Regions from separate parts of the Kitasatospora sp. NPDC058115 genome, predicted to be linked through region 1. Evidence: riboswitches for the same ligand, from Rfam matches in the RefSeq annotation. Region 1 holds a riboswitch; the other holds the start of a gene.
What was found. A riboswitch is a leader RNA that binds a small molecule or an ion and turns the genes downstream of it on or off. The one in region 1 is predicted to bind thiamine pyrophosphate.

Region 2: it holds a riboswitch for thiamine pyrophosphate, as region 1 does, so the genes downstream of both, thiC (phosphomethylpyrimidine synthase ThiC) here and ACFVVL_RS29815 (purine-cytosine permease family protein) in region 1, are expected to answer to the same signal.

What each region holds. Positions count from the first base shown of each region.
Region 1 is NZ_JBHVTL010000033.1:25,954-33,143, forward strand. It holds gene ACFVVL_RS29810 (trypsin-like peptidase domain-containing protein) at 1-1,603, opposite strand, end outside; TPP riboswitch at 1,785-1,933, shown strand; gene ACFVVL_RS29815 (purine-cytosine permease family protein) at 1,926-3,389, shown strand; gene ACFVVL_RS29820 (glycerophosphodiester phosphodiesterase family protein) at 3,484-4,341, shown strand; gene ACFVVL_RS29825 (ATP-binding protein) at 4,610-5,266, shown strand; gene ACFVVL_RS29830 (DUF5926 family protein) at 5,399-6,385, shown strand; gene ACFVVL_RS29835 (bifunctional DNA primase/polymerase) at 6,634-7,190, opposite strand, start outside.
Region 2 is NZ_JBHVTL010000017.1:156,396-163,585, reverse strand. It holds gene ACFVVL_RS19840 (SRPBCC family protein) at 1-215, shown strand, start outside; gene ACFVVL_RS19835 (nuclear transport factor 2 family protein) at 212-631, shown strand; gene ACFVVL_RS19830 (DUF5937 family protein) at 817-1,827, opposite strand; gene ACFVVL_RS19825 (MFS transporter) at 1,930-3,222, shown strand; gene thiC (phosphomethylpyrimidine synthase ThiC) at 3,292-5,124, opposite strand; TPP riboswitch at 5,120-5,254, opposite strand; gene ACFVVL_RS19815 (hypothetical protein) at 5,417-5,623, shown strand; gene ACFVVL_RS19810 (SPFH domain-containing protein) at 5,750-7,190, shown strand, end outside.

The DNA of each region.
Region 1 (7,190 bases):
CGCCGAGCTTGGTGATGACGTCGCCGGGCTTGAGGCCCGCCTGGTCGGCGGCGCCGCCGGGGGTGACGGCCGGCTGGCCCTGGACGTCGCGGGTCTGGATCTGCGCGCCGTCGCCCTTGTAGTCGTCGTTGCGCAGGACGTCGAGCTTGGCGTAGACCGGCTTGCCGGTCTTGATCAGGGTGTCGGCCACCCACTTGGCCTGGTTGATCGGGATCGCGAAGCCCAGGCCGATGGAGCCGGCCCGGCCGTTGCTGGAGGTGTTGGACTGGATCGCCGAGTTGATGCCGATCACGCCGCCGCCGGAGTCCAGCAGCGGACCGCCCGAGTTGCCGGGGTTGATCGAGGCGTCGGTCTGCAGCGCGTTCATGTAGGAGGCCTGCGCGCCGGTCTCGTCGCCGGAGGCGACCGGGCGGTCCTTGGCGCTGATGATGCCGGTGGTGACGGTGGACTCCAGGCCGTACGGGGCACCGATGGCGATGGTGGAGTCGCCGACGTTGACCTTGTCGGAGTCGGCCAGCGGAAGCGGCGTCAGCTTGCCCTTGGGCGGGCTGTCGAGCTTGATGACGGCCACGTCGTAGCCCTCGGCGCGGCCCAGCACGGAGGCGTTGTAGGAGGAGCCGTCGGCGAACTTGACGGTCAGTTTGCCGCCCGCGGAGGCCGGGGCGACCACGTGGTTGTTGGTGAGGATGTGGCCCTCGGTATCGAAGACGAAGCCGGTACCGGTGCCGGACTCGCCGTTGCCCTGGGCCTTGATGGTGACGACGCTGGGCAGCGCCTTCTGGGCGATGCCGGCGACCGAGCCCGGGGCGGGCTCGTTCTTCTGGGTGTTGTTGGCCTGGACCGTGGTGGAGCTGCGGTCGTTCTTGGCGCTGACGGTGGAACCGTCGCGGTCCGCGACGGCCACGCCGACCGCGCCGCCGGCCACGCCGGCCACCAGGGCGACGGCCGCGACCAGGGCGATCAGGCCGCCGCGCTTCTTGCGCGGGCCGCCGGGGACGGGCGCGCCGGGGTACTCGCCCGGGTAGCCGAGCGGCCCGCCGGGACCGCCGGGCGCACCGGGCGCACCGGGGGCGCCGGGGGTGATGTCGTGCGGGGCGCCCCAGCCGCCGAGCGGCTGGCCGGCGCCGAACGGGTGGTGGTGCTGGCCGGTCGCGCCCGGGCCCTGCGGGGCGCCCGGCGCGGCGTACGGGTCGTGCGCGACGAGCGCCGGGGGCACCGGGGTGCCCGGGGCCGGGGTGGCGTACGGGTTGCCGCCGTACGGGGCGGCGGCCGGTGCGGCCGGGGCCGGGGCCGCGGGCGCGGCGGGCGGCAGGACCGGCGGCGGGGCGTCGAGGTAACCGGCCTCGGCGGCCGGGGCCGCGGGCTCGGGGGCGTCGGCCGGCTCCGGGGCCGGGAGCTTGCCGAACGCCAGCGTGGGCGTGAACCCGCCGGAGCCCCCCTCGGCCGGCTGGGACGGCTGGTCGGCCGCGGGCGTCGTTGCGGGGGCGGGACCGGCCGCAGGCTGCTGCGCCGGACCGTCAGAAGCGGAACCCGCCACCCCCTGGCCGACGGAGGGCTGCTCCCCCTGCGGCCCGGTGGACCCAACCTCGCGCTCGGTGCTCACGGACGACCTCCATAGCTGACAGGACCAACAACCATAGTTTTTCGCACACCCGATTCGATTGCCGTAAGGACCCTTCTGAAGAACTCATAAGAATCCTTAGCCGGTCCCGACGGCCGGCGCAGCGCCGCGCACGAACCCACCGCCTTGGCGTTCTCCCCCGCGCCGACTAGCCTGTCGCTCCGAACTGACACGCGGGAGCTTGGACCCACCAGGCTGAGAGTGCGCCGGTCGACCGTACGCCACGGACCCCGTGGACGGCCGTCGAGGGGGCGCAGACCGCCGGAACCTGTCCGGGTAATGCCGGCGTAGGGAGATATCGGCCATGCCGCCTGCTTCGCCATCCTCGTCCTCCGGCGCGCCCTCGTCCCCGGGCGTCCCCCCCTCCCGGGACGCCGCGGGCACCGCCCCCGGTTCCCCGGGCGGCGCCGCCGCGTCGGCCACCGCCGTCCTGGAGCCCCCGGCCCGGGCCGAGGCGCCGCTGGTGCTGGACACCGAACCGCCCCGCACGCTGGGCTTCCGCGACCACTTCGCGCTCTGGATGAACCTCGGCGTCTCGCTGATCGGCTTCACCACCGCCGCGACCGTGCTCGGCGCCAAGGGCAGCGAGCTGTCGCTGGCCGCCGCCGTCACCGCGATCGTGACCGGCACCGTGGTCGGCACCGCGATGCTCGGCGTGGCCGCGCTGATCGGCGCGCGCACCGGCGCACCCGCCATGGCGAACCTGCGCGGTCTGTTCGGCACCCGGCTGTCCTACGTGCCGACGGTGCTCAACATCGTCCAGTGCATCGGCTGGGGCGTCTACGAGCTGCTGACGATCGCGCTCGGCGCGCAGACCGTCACCGGCACCGAGGGCTACCGCTGGGCCTTCGTCGTGCTGGCCGGCGCGCTGACCACCGCGCTGACCATCTGGCCGCTCGGCGCGATCGCGGTGCTGCGCCGCTTCGTCGCGGCCGCGGTGGCCGTCGCGATGGTGTACTTCACCGTCCAGCTCGGCCGCAACGGCGTCCCGGACCCGGGCGCGGGCAACTGGCACGGCTTCCTGCCGGCGACGGACGCGATGATCGCGGTGTCGATCTCCTTCGTGCCGCTCGCCGCCGACTACACCCGGCACTCGCGCACCCCGCGCTCGGCGTTCTGGGGCAGCTTCTCCGGCTACACGGTGGCGCAGGTCTGGTGCTACGTGCTCGGGCTGATGGCGCTGCTGCAGGCGGACGGGGACCCGGAGCGGATCTTCGACTCCTTCCTGGGCGTCTGGGCCGGCTGGCTGTTCCTGCTGGTGCTGGTGCTGCGCGAGACCGACCAGTCCTTCGCCAACGTGTACTCGACCGCGATGTCGATCCACAACCTGCTGCCGAAGGCCGACCGCCGGGTGCTGACCGGCGCGACCGGCGTGCTGATCACCGTGCTCGCGCTGCAGATCACCGAGTTCACCGACTCGTACTACGCCTTCCTGGGGCTGATCGGCTCGGTCTTCGTCCCGATGTTCGCGGTGCTGGCGGTGGACTACTTCCTCGGCGCCGGGCGGCGCGGCTGGGACCTCTCCGCCGACGCGCCGTCCCGCTGGCTGATGCTGCTGCCGTGGGCGCTGGGCTTCGCCACCTACCAGCTGATCGCGCCGACCGCGGTGGCCGGCTGGTGGACGGACCTCTGGACGTCCGTGCAGGAGGCGCTGCACTTCACGCCGCAGGAGTGGACCTCGGCCTCACTGTTCGGCTTCCTGGTGCCGGCCCTGGCCACCTGGGCGCTCACCCCGCTCACCCGGGGCCGGGCCGCCGCCGCGCGCTGACGCCCGCCGGGCCACCGGCACGGAGGCGAAGACGGCCCCCCGGGTTGGGGCGGTCTTCGCCTCCTCGCCATGTCCGCGGCCTATCGTGTAGGGCGTGACCAGCCCCGATGTCTCGCCCACGACGACCCGCACCACGCCGCCCGTCCAGGTGATCGCCCACCGCGGTTCCTCGTTCGCCCTGCCCGAGCACACCCTCGCCGCCTACCGCCGGGCGCTCGACGAGGGGGCGGACGCCCTGGAGTGCGACGTGCGGGTGACCGCCGACGGGCACCTGGTCTGCGTGCACGACCGGCGGATCGGGCGGGTCTCGGACGGCCGGGGCACGGTCTCCGCGATGACGCTGGCGGAGCTGGAGGCGCACGACTTCGGCGCCTGGAAGACCGGCCGGCCGAGCGAGGACCCGGAGCTGCGCGGGGTGCTGCGGCTGGAGAGCCTGCTGGAACTGGTCGTGGACCGCGGGCGGCCGGTGGACCTCGCGATCGAGACCAAGCACCCGGTGCGGTTCCGCGGCCGGGTGGAGTCCGAGCTGCTGCGGATGCTGGACCGGTTCGGGATCGGCGGCGCGCACGGCGGCGTGGCCGGCACCGGTGCGGAACGCGGTGGCGCGCACGGCGTGAACGCCCGGATCATGAGCTTCTCCTCCGTCGCGCTGGCCCGGGTGGCGGCGGCCGCGCCGCAGTACCCGCGGGTGTTCCTGTTCGAGCGCGGTCTGGTGCTGCGCGGGCGGCTTCGCCCGGGCGCGCCGCTGCCGGGCGGGGCGCGGATCGCCGGGCCGGGGATCGAGCTGGTGCGGGCCAGGCCGGGGCTGGTGACCAGGCTGCGCGAGCTGGGCCACCAGGTGCACGTGTGGACCGTCGACGAGCCGGCCGACGTCGAGCTCTGCCTGGAGCTCGGAGTGTCGGCGATCATCACCAACCGCCCGGCGGAGGTGCTGGCCCAGCTCGGCCGCTGACCCCGGCCGCCCCGGCGCGCGGGGCCGGGACGTGGTGAACCGTTCAACCACCGTCGGCCGTTGATCGTCTTGGTAGGGACTCAAACCTTTCGGCGACGATTTCTGCCGCAATTCATACAGTTTCACGACGGAGGGTGAGCACCGAATCACCTGTCGCGCACCGACGGTGGACGGGCCTGAAATGTCCGCGCGGGATCGCCGCGCGGTCGTTTCCGACGTATTGCCAAGGGGCATCCATCCCTCGGCATACGCTGAAGGAGGTCCGGGGGTGGCGTTGATGGTGGCGCGTGAAGTGCCGACTTCATCGACCATGGCAGTGCCGCACGGCCCAGCGAGTGTCGGGGTCGCGCGGCGCCGACTGCGTCGAGATCTGGGAGACCGCGAGATACCGGAACCGGTCATTGATGATGCCGTTCTGATCCTTTCCGAACTTTTGAGCAACGCCTGTCGTTACGCCCGGCCACTCGGGCCGATGCCCGCGCTCGGCCGGGGCGCCCGCGCCGGGGCCGTCCAGCCGCTGCTGGTCGGCGGCCCGGCGCAGACCGGCCGGACGGGCGGGCCGCCCGCCGCACCGGGCGACGGCGGCGAGGACACCGGCGGTGTCCTGGTCCGCTGGCAGATGCACGCCGACGGCGTGCTCACCCTGGAGGTCACCGACGGCGGGGCGCAGACCCGGCCGTCGCCGTCCAGCCCCTCGCTGACCTCGCACGGCGGCCGCGGGCTGAGCATCGTGGACCAGCTGGCGAGCGACTGGGGCGTGCGCGACGCCCCCGGCGAGGTGACCGTCTGGGCGGCCCTGCCGGCCCGGGCCCGGCACGCCCGGCGCACCGGCGGCGGGCACCACGACGGCGGGCGCCACGACGGCGGGCATCCCGGCCACGGCGGTGGACACCACGGCCACGACGGCGGGCACGCCGGCGGCTGAGCGGCCGCGCGGCGCGGCGCCCCGGCAGCGGGCCCGGCGGGCCCGTCCGCGCCCCGGCGCACGCCCACGCGCCCGGGGAACGTCAGTAGGCTGACGGGAGCACCACACCACCGTTCCCGGGAGAGCCGCACCATGGGCAAGAAGGCCGCCAAGAAGGCGCCGCAGCGCAGCCAGTCCACCCCCGCCGCCACGGGCGAGATCCCCGTGGTCGGGGCCCGTGAGAACTGCCCCTGCGGCTCGGGCCGCCGCTACAAGGCCTGCCACGGCCGCGAGGCCTCGCACGCCGTCCAGGAGCTGGTGCACCGCCCGTTCGAGGGCCTGCCGGGCGAGGCGGACTGGGTCGCGCTGCGCGAGCTGGTGCCCGCCGCCACCGTGCCGCTGACGCTGGCCGCCGGGGTGGCCGGGACCGCCGAGGGCGAGGTGCCGTCGGTCACCCTGGCCACCGTGCTGCCGCTGGCCTGGCCCGCGCTGCGCCGCCAGGACGGCTCGATCCTGCTCGGCCTGCAGACCCAGTCGTCCTCCGGCGACCTGAGCCGCGACCTCGCGGACGCCCTGGAGCTGGCCCTGGCCACCGCCCCGGGCACCCCGGTGCCGGCCCGCCGGACCGTGCCGGGCGGCCGCCGTCTGCAGGACCTGCTGGACGGCACCGCCGCCTTCGAGCCGGCCGTGCACACCGGCTTCGAGTTCTGGCTGGAGGACGCCGAGACCGCCACCGGCGAGGTGGCCGCCTCGCTGGAGCGCGCCAACGCCTCCGCGATCCCCACCGAGAAGCTCGCCGGCGTCGACGCCGCCTACTGGTGCGGCACCCCGGACAAGAACCACCTGCGCTGGGTGATGACGGTGCCGGAGGAGAAGCTGCTGGACGCGCTGGCCCGGCTGACCGCCGCCGAGGAGTCCTCGCTCGGCCCGGACACCCGCCTGGTGGGCTCGTTCCGGGCGCACGGCCTGACCGTTCCGGTCTGGGACCTGCCGCTCGCGATGACCGCGGCCGACTGCGAGAAGCCGGCCGCGGAGTTCGCCGAGCGGCTCGCCACGACGCTCGCCGACCCGGCCCCGCTCACCGCCGACGAGCGACGGGCCCGCGCCAACCTGGTGAACCGTCAGGTCACCCTGAACTAAAGGCGGGACGCAACGCCGGGGCGCGCCCGGCGGATCGGCGTGATACGCGTCACATTGGCGCCCGCGACCCGCAATTTCCGGGCTGCGAGGGCGTCTTGGAAATTGGCGCGGGCGCGGATCCTTGTTACTGTCTAAAGAGTCCGGTCGCTGGTGCATCCCCCGTCGCCAGCGGCCGGATCTTTTGTTTTCCGAACGCCCCACGCCGGGGCCGGTCGGCCGTGCCCGATCAGTACGCGGACGACGGATCGTCAGTACGCCGAGCGGCCGCTGTCCAGCTGGACCGCCGCCGCCACCAGCTCTCCCAGCAGTGGCTCGACCTGCGGCAGCCAGACACCGCCGTCGGCCCCCTGGCGGGGCGGCAGCACCCAGCGCACCCGGTCGCCGTCCCCGCCGCCGGGCGGCAGCGGCAGGAAGCCGCCGCTCCCGTGGTAGCGCAACGATCCGGGCACCCAGGGGAGTTGGACGAGCACCTCGCCGAGCGCGTCGAGCGACCAGGGGGCGACCAGCATCGCGTACCGGTCGGGCATCGCCAGGACCGGTCCGAGCCGCAGCCGCAGGGCGGCCAGGTAGGCGAGCGCGCGGGCGCCGGCCGCCGCGGGGAGGCTGACCGCGCACACCGTGCGGCCGGTCGCGGTCAGCACCGGGGCGTCCGGGCAGCGCCGCTCCCACCACCAGCGCACCATCCGGGCGTCGGTGGTGGCCGCGAGCAGCGGCGGGTCGTGCGGGTGGGCGCCCGGCACCGGGCAGTCCGGATCGCCGCAGGAGCAGTGTCCGCCGGCGAGCAGGACGGTTCCGGGGACGACGG
Region 2 (7,190 bases), on a different contig from region 1:
GCCTCCACCCGTCCCACCACCACGCGTCCATGCAGGCCCTTCCGGAGCCCGGCGGCCGGACGCGGTTCGTGTGGCACACCGACGTCCTGCCCGACGCCCTGGCCGCACCGATCGCCGAGTCCGTCGAGCACGGTTCGGCGGTGATCCGCCGCACGCTGGAGGCCGCTCCACCGGCCCCGTCCGGAGCGGCGCCCGCCCCGGACGCGCTCCGATGAACGGCCTCGACGTCGTCCGGGCCGCCTGGAGGGCGTTCGCCACCCACGACGCCGACCGGATCTCCGCGGTCCTCACCGAGGACGCCGAGTGGCTGGCACCTCCGGGGAACGCCACGGCCACCGCGCTGGACCGCCCGAGCCACATGATCGGCAGGGAGGCCATCACGCGCTTCCTCGCCGAGGACTTCTCCCGCCTGTTCGCCGCCGACGTCGACGTCACCTTCCGCGCCTTCCACGTCGCCGGCGAGCACGTGATCGTGGAGGAGACCATGACCGCGACCCTCGCCGACGGCCGCCCCTACGCCAATGACTACTGCCTGGTCTTCGAACTACGCGACGGTCTGGTCCACCGCGTCCGCGAGTACCTGGACACCGCGCGCGGACACCGCATGGTCTTCGGCGACACCGCGCGGTAGCCGAGGACGACGAGGCGCCGCCCCGGGGGTGACCCCGGGGCGGCGCCTCGGTCTCCCGGGGTCGGTCGGCCAGGGGGAGGCAGACCTTGTTGCCCTCGGCGCCGTAGCCGGACTCGACGGCGGTGGCCCCGTCCCCGTGCTCGTCGCGGATCCGCCGGGAGATCTTCATCGAGCAGAGCAGGACTTCAGCCCGGGACCACCACATCCGCCTCGACACCCTGGGGATCCGCAGCAGCCAGCAGGACTTCCGCCGCCTCGGTGCGGACGTAGAGCACGTACCGGCCGCTGCGGTGTGCGTCGACCAGGCCGGCGGAGCGGAGAGCGGTCAGGTGCTGGGAGACTCCGCCGGGGGTGATCCCGGTGCGGCGGGCCAGGTCGGTCGTCGAGGCGGGGGTGTCGAGTTCCGCCAGCAGGCGGGCCCTGGACCGGCCGATGACCGCCGCCAGTGCCTGCGGGACGGCGGATCGCCGTTCCCAGAGCGCGGCCACGCCGCGCGGCGGATAGCGCAGGGTGGGCTGCCAGTTCGGGCTGATCACGGAGAAGACCCGGGGCCAGACGAACACCGACGGAACGAGGAGAAGCCCGCGCCCGCCGAGTTGCCGGCTGCCGCGGACATAGCGGTGCCCGACGTACAGGGTGTCCTCGTCCCAGGCCACGCCGGACGCCAGGTCGCCCAGCAGCTGGTCCGCTCCGTGCTCGGCGAACAGCCGGGCCCGGTGCAGCACGTCCCCCTCCAGGAGGGAGCGCAGCCGGGGCCAGTGCGGCGCGAGTGCGATCTCCCAGTAACTCTCCACCTGTTCGGCGAGTTGGGCGAGACCGCGGCGCGGATCGCCGCGCAGCCGGTCGATCCGCTCGGAACGCGGCGCACGTGGGCCGCTGAGGCCGGACCGGACCTGCTCGGGTGGCGTCGCGCGCAGCACGGCGAGCTCAAGCCCCAAATCAGCGACCAAGGTTGTCGGTGGTGGTGCGATGAAGACCGGGATCGACCGGGGCGGGTCCGGGACCAGATCGGCGAGCAGGCGCCAGTCCAGCCCCGAGGCTGCCAACCGGCGACGAACCTGATCGATCCACGGGCGGTGCAGCGGGTGCTCGGCCGGATGCTTCAGCACCCTGACACTGGCCACCACCTCCCACAGCGGCGAAAGAGCGAACCGGGTGCGGGCCAGGTCACGGACGGAGAATGCCAGGTCCAGCACGGTGCAGCCCCTCTGCGGCGGAGGACCCGGCGGCCGACGGGTCAGGATTCAGCCCAGCCTAAATTCCTCGCCCGCCGGGCGGCGCGGCAGGAACCTCACTCCATGACCAGCACTGATCTCGCCCACGGGCCGGACACGGCCGCTCCCACGCCCGATTCGCATCCTTCGGTCCTCCGAAACCCGGACTTCCGCCTGCTCATCGGTGCCGCCGCAGTGAGCAGACTCGGCACCGCGGTGAGCTCCTTGGCGATCCCGCTGACCGCCGTCCTGGCCCTGCACAGCTCGGCCGGACAGGTCGGCCTCCTGGCGATGCTGAGCACCGTCGCCTTCCTGTTGATCGGTCTGCCGGCCGGAGCCTGGGTGGACCGGATCCGCAAGCGACCCGTGATGATCGCCGCAGACCTGGCCAGGGCCGCCCTCCTCGGGTCGGTGCCGGCCGCCTGGCTGCTCGGCTGCCTGACGATCCAGCAGCTCTACGTGGTGGTCCTGCTGGCGGGCGCGGCCACTGTCTTCTTCGACGTGGCCACGCTGAGCCGACTGCCCGACCTGGTCGGGCGGGACCAGCTCACCCGGGCCAACGCCCACCTGGTGACAGTGGACGCCCTCACCCTGATCGGCGGGCGCAGCGCGGGCGGCTTCCTGGTGGCGCTGTTGTCCGCCCCGACCGCGATCGTGGTCGACGCGGCCGGCTACCTGGGATCGGCGATCCTCCTGCTGCGCATCCGCCGGCCGGAGCCGCAGCTGCGGCACCGGCGCGACACCCGCCTCGGCGGCGAGATCCGGGAGGGCCTGCGCTTCGTGTTCGGCCACCCGACCCTCCGGGCCGTCGCGCTCGCCGGAGCCTGCACCAACCTGTCCATCCAGCTCTGCCAGACCATGCTGCCGGTGCTGTTCGCCCGTGAACTCGGCCTCTCCGACGGCATCATCGGCCTGTTCTTCGCGGCCGGTGGCGTCGGGGTGTTCATCGGTTCGCAGTCGGCCCGCCGGCTGGCTCACCGGCTCGGCGCGGGTCGGGTGCTGTGGCTGATGGGCCTGGCCGTCGCGCCGCTCGGCGGCCTGCTGGCGCTGGCCGATCGCGGCCCGGCCCTCTGGCTCGCCGCGGCGGCCTGGCTGATCACCACCTGCAAGGTCGGCATCGACAACGTGATCACGGTCAGCTTCCGCCAGAGCGTGACACCGGACCACCTGCTCGGCCGGATGAACGCCACCATGCGGGTCGTCCTGACCGGCTCGCTCGCCGTCGGCGCCGCCCTGGCCGGCCTGCTGGGCGAACTCGCCTCGGTGCGAACCGCCCTGTGGGTCGGCGCGGCCGGGCTGGCCACGGTCTGGGTACCGGTCTTCTTCTCACCGCTGCGCACCCGGCGCGAACTGTCCGGTCCCGGCGCCCTGCGGTGAAGGGGTGACCACGGCGAAGCGCCGCCCCGAGAAGCGACAGCTCTCGGGGCGGCGCCCGGGCGCGGTGTGTCAGTCGGCCAGGGGGAGGTAGACCTTGTTGCCCTGGGCGGCGAACTCGGCGGACTTCTCGGCCATGCCCGCGAGGGCCTCGGCGTCGTAGCCGGACTCGACGGCGGTGGCACCGTCGCCGTGCTCGTCGCGGATCTTCTGGGAGATCTTCATCGAGCAGAACTTCGGGCCGCACATCGAACAGAAGTGGGCGGTCTTGGCGGGCTCGGCGGGGAGGGTCTCGTCGTGGAAGGCGCGGGCCGTCTCCGGGTCGAGGGCCAGGTTGAACTGGTCCTCCCAGCGGAACTCGAAGCGGGCGTCGGAGAGGGCGTCGTCCCAGGCCTGGGCGCCGGGGTGGCCCTTGGCGAGGTCGGCGGCGTGGGCGGCGATCTTGTAGGTGATGACGCCGGTCTTCACGTCGTCCCGGTTGGGCAGGCCCAGGTGCTCCTTCGGGGTGACGTAGCAGAGCATCGCGGTGCCCCACCAGGCGATCATCGCGGCGCCGATGCCCGAGGTGATGTGGTCGTAGCCGGGCGCGACGTCGGTGGTGAGCGGGCCCAGGGTGTAGAAGGGGGCCTCGTCGCAGATCTCCTTCTGGAGATCCATGTTCTCCTTGATCTTGTGCATCGGGACGTGGCCCGGGCCCTCGATCATCACCTGGACGTCCTTGGCGCGGGCGATCCGGCCCAGCTCGCCCAGGGTCTGCAGCTCGGCGAACTGCGCCTCGTCGTTGGCGTCGGCGATCGAGCCGGGGCGCAGGCCGTCACCGAGGGAGAAGGTGACGTCGTAGCGCGCGAGGATGTCGCAGAGCTCCTCGAAGTTGGTGTAGAGGAAGTTCTCCCGGTGGTGCGCCAGGCACCAGGCGGCCATGATCGAGCCGCCGCGCGAGACGATGCCGGTCTTGCGGCGGGCGGTCAGCGGCACGTAGCGCAGCAGCACGCCGGCGTGCACGGTCATGTAGTCGACGCCCTGCTCGCACTGCTCGATGACGGTGTCGCGGTAGACGTCCCAGCTCAGCTCCTCGGCCCTGCCGTCGACCTTCTCCAGCGCCTGGTAGAGCGGCACGGTGCCGATCGGCACGGGGGAGTTGCGCAGGATCCACTCGCGGGTGGTGTGGATGTTGCGGCCGGTGGAGAGGTCCATGACGGTGTCGGCGCCCCAGCGGGTGGCCCAGGTCATCTTCTCCACCTCCTCCTCGATCGAGGAGGTCACGGCGGAGTTGCCGATGTTGGCGTTGATCTTCACCAGGAAGTTGGTGCCGATGATCGCCGGCTCGACCTCGGGGTGGTTCACGTTGACCGGGATGACGGCGCGGCCGCGGGCGACCTCGGCGCGGACGAACTCCGGCTCCAGGCCCTCGCGCAGGGCCACGAACTCCATCTCGGGGGTGACGATGCCGCGCTTGGCGTACCCGAGCTGGGTGACCGCGGCGCCGTCGCGGCCGCGCAGCGGGCGGCGCGGGCGGCCGGGGAAGACGGCGTCGAGGTTGCGCAGGTCGCCGCCGCGCGGCGCGGTGTGCCGGATGCCGTCGTCCTCGGGGCGGGACTCGCGGCCGTCGTACTCCTCGACGTCGCCGCGCTGGCGGATCCAGGCGTCGCGCAGGGCCGGCAGGCCGCGCCGCACGTCGGCGCGGTACTCCGGGTCGGTGTACGGCCCGGAGGTGTCGTACAGCGGGACGGTCCTGCCGTTGGTGAGCACGACCTCGCGGTACGGGACGCGCAGATCGGGGCGGGACCCCTCGCGGTGGGCCTTGCGCCAGGCCGGGGTGGGGTAGCCGGTGCCCGCGCTGGTGACGGCGGCCCCGGAGCCGGACGGGGTCCGGGCAGACTGCGGCTGTGCATCGAAGGTGGTCATCGGACCTCAAACTCCCTACGCCGGCATTACCCGGTCAGGTTCCTGCGGTCGACGCAGCCGCCGGTCCGTCCCTCGACGTCCCGTTCAGCGCCCTCTCAGCCCGGTGCTCCGAGCTCCCGCGTCCGCAGGCGGTGTTGCCCGCGCATGACGTCCAACACCGTAGCGAGCCGATCGCCGGAGGTCCAGAGCGGGTCCGGGAGGAGGAACCGCGAGGTCCGGACGGTGAACGGGGGGCGCGAAGGCGCCGCGGCGGGCAGACTGGCCCCGTAGCTGACGAGGCGAGGAGGCCGGCGTGGTCGGGAGCACGGGGCGGGTCACCGGGGCGGTTGGCGCGGGGCTGGTCGGCGAGGTGATGGTGCACGTGCCGGAGCGTCAGGGCACCGAGGCGTTCCTCGCCTACCTGGCCGTGCCGGGCGAGCGGCTGACGGTCGGGACGCCGGTGGTGGTGATCGAGTACCAGCCGCCGAGGACGGTCTATGTCGCGCCGATCGGGCCGTGACGCTCCGATGACCCTCTGGTGACGAGCTTGTGACGGTGCGTCATGTCACTTCCCTTTCCCCGGGCCCCGGCCCGGGCGGACAATCCGAATCGGCGCATCTCCTGCGCCCGAAGGGGGAGTTGAACCATGGGATACGTCATCGCCGGGGCAGCCGCCGCGGCACTGATCATCGGGGTCACGCTCTTCAAACTCATGTGGCGGGTGGCCGAGCCGAACGAGGCACTGATCATCTCCGGCTCCCGGCACCGCACCGAGGGGGTCGGCGACGGCCTGGGTTTCCGGATCGTCACCGGGCGCGGCACCCTCGTCACCCCGGGCCTGCAGGGGGTCCGGCGGCTCTCGCTGGACCTCAACGAGGCCGAGCTGAACGTCGAGTGCGTCACCACGCAGGGCATCCCGGTGCGGGTGAAGGGCGTGGTGATCTTCAAGGTCGGCGACGACGACGTGTCGATCGCCAACGCCGCCCGCCGCTTCCTGGACCAGCAGAAGCTGATCAGCCAGCGCGTCCACAACGTCTTCGCCGGCCACCTGCGCTCGATCGTCGGCGGGCTCACCGTCGAGGACATGATCCGCGACCGCGAGCGGCTCACCGGTGAGACCCGGGCCGCCTCGGGGCTGGAGATGGAGAAGCTCGGGCTGATCATCGACACCCTGCAGATCCAGGAGATCATCGACCCGACCGGCTACATCAAGAACCTCGCCATCCCGCACGCCGCCGCCGTCCAGCGCGACGCCCGGATCGCCCAGGCCGAGGCGGACCGGCTGGCCACCGAGGCCGAACAGGAGGCCGCCGCCCGCAAGGCCGAGGCGACCCGCAACAGCGAGATCCAGCAGTCCTCGTACCAGGCCGAGAAGGACACCGCCAACGCCCGCGCCCGGCAGGCCGGTCCGCTCGCCGACGCCGCCGCCCGGCAGGAGGTGGTGGTCCAGGAGACCCGGGTCGCCGAGCTGGAGGCACGGCGCAAGGAGCAGCAGCTCCAGATCGACGTGCGCAAGCCCGCCGACGCCCGGGCGTACGACACCCGCACCACCGCCGAGGCGGCCCGTGACGCCCGGATCTCGGCCGCGCAGGCACAGGCGCGGGAGACCGAGCTGGAGGCGGCCGCCGAGGCCAGCCGGGTGCGGGTCGCGGCCGAGGCGGACGCCGAGGCCACCCGGGTGCGCGGTCTGGCGCAGGCCGAGGCCACCACGGCGACCGGGCAGGCGGAGGCGTCCGCGGCCGAGGCGCGCGGTCTGGCCGACGCCGCGGCGGCGCGGGCGATCGGGCTGGCCCGGGCCGAGGGCATCAAGGCCCGCGCCGACGCCCTGGCCGAGAACCAGGACGCGGTGGTGGCCCAGGAGTTGGCCGAGCAGTGGCCGCAGATCGTGCGGGCCGCGGCGGAGTCCTTCGGCAACGTCGAGCACATGGTGCTGCTCAACGGGGCCGACGGGATGGGCGAGTTGTTCGCCAAGGCGCTCGCGATGGGCGGCACCGGGCTCGGGCTGGCGCGCCAGCTGCTGTCCACCGTCGGCCCGGACGGCGCCGCCGCCCCGGCCACGGCCGCCCCGGTACCCGTGGAGACGGTCC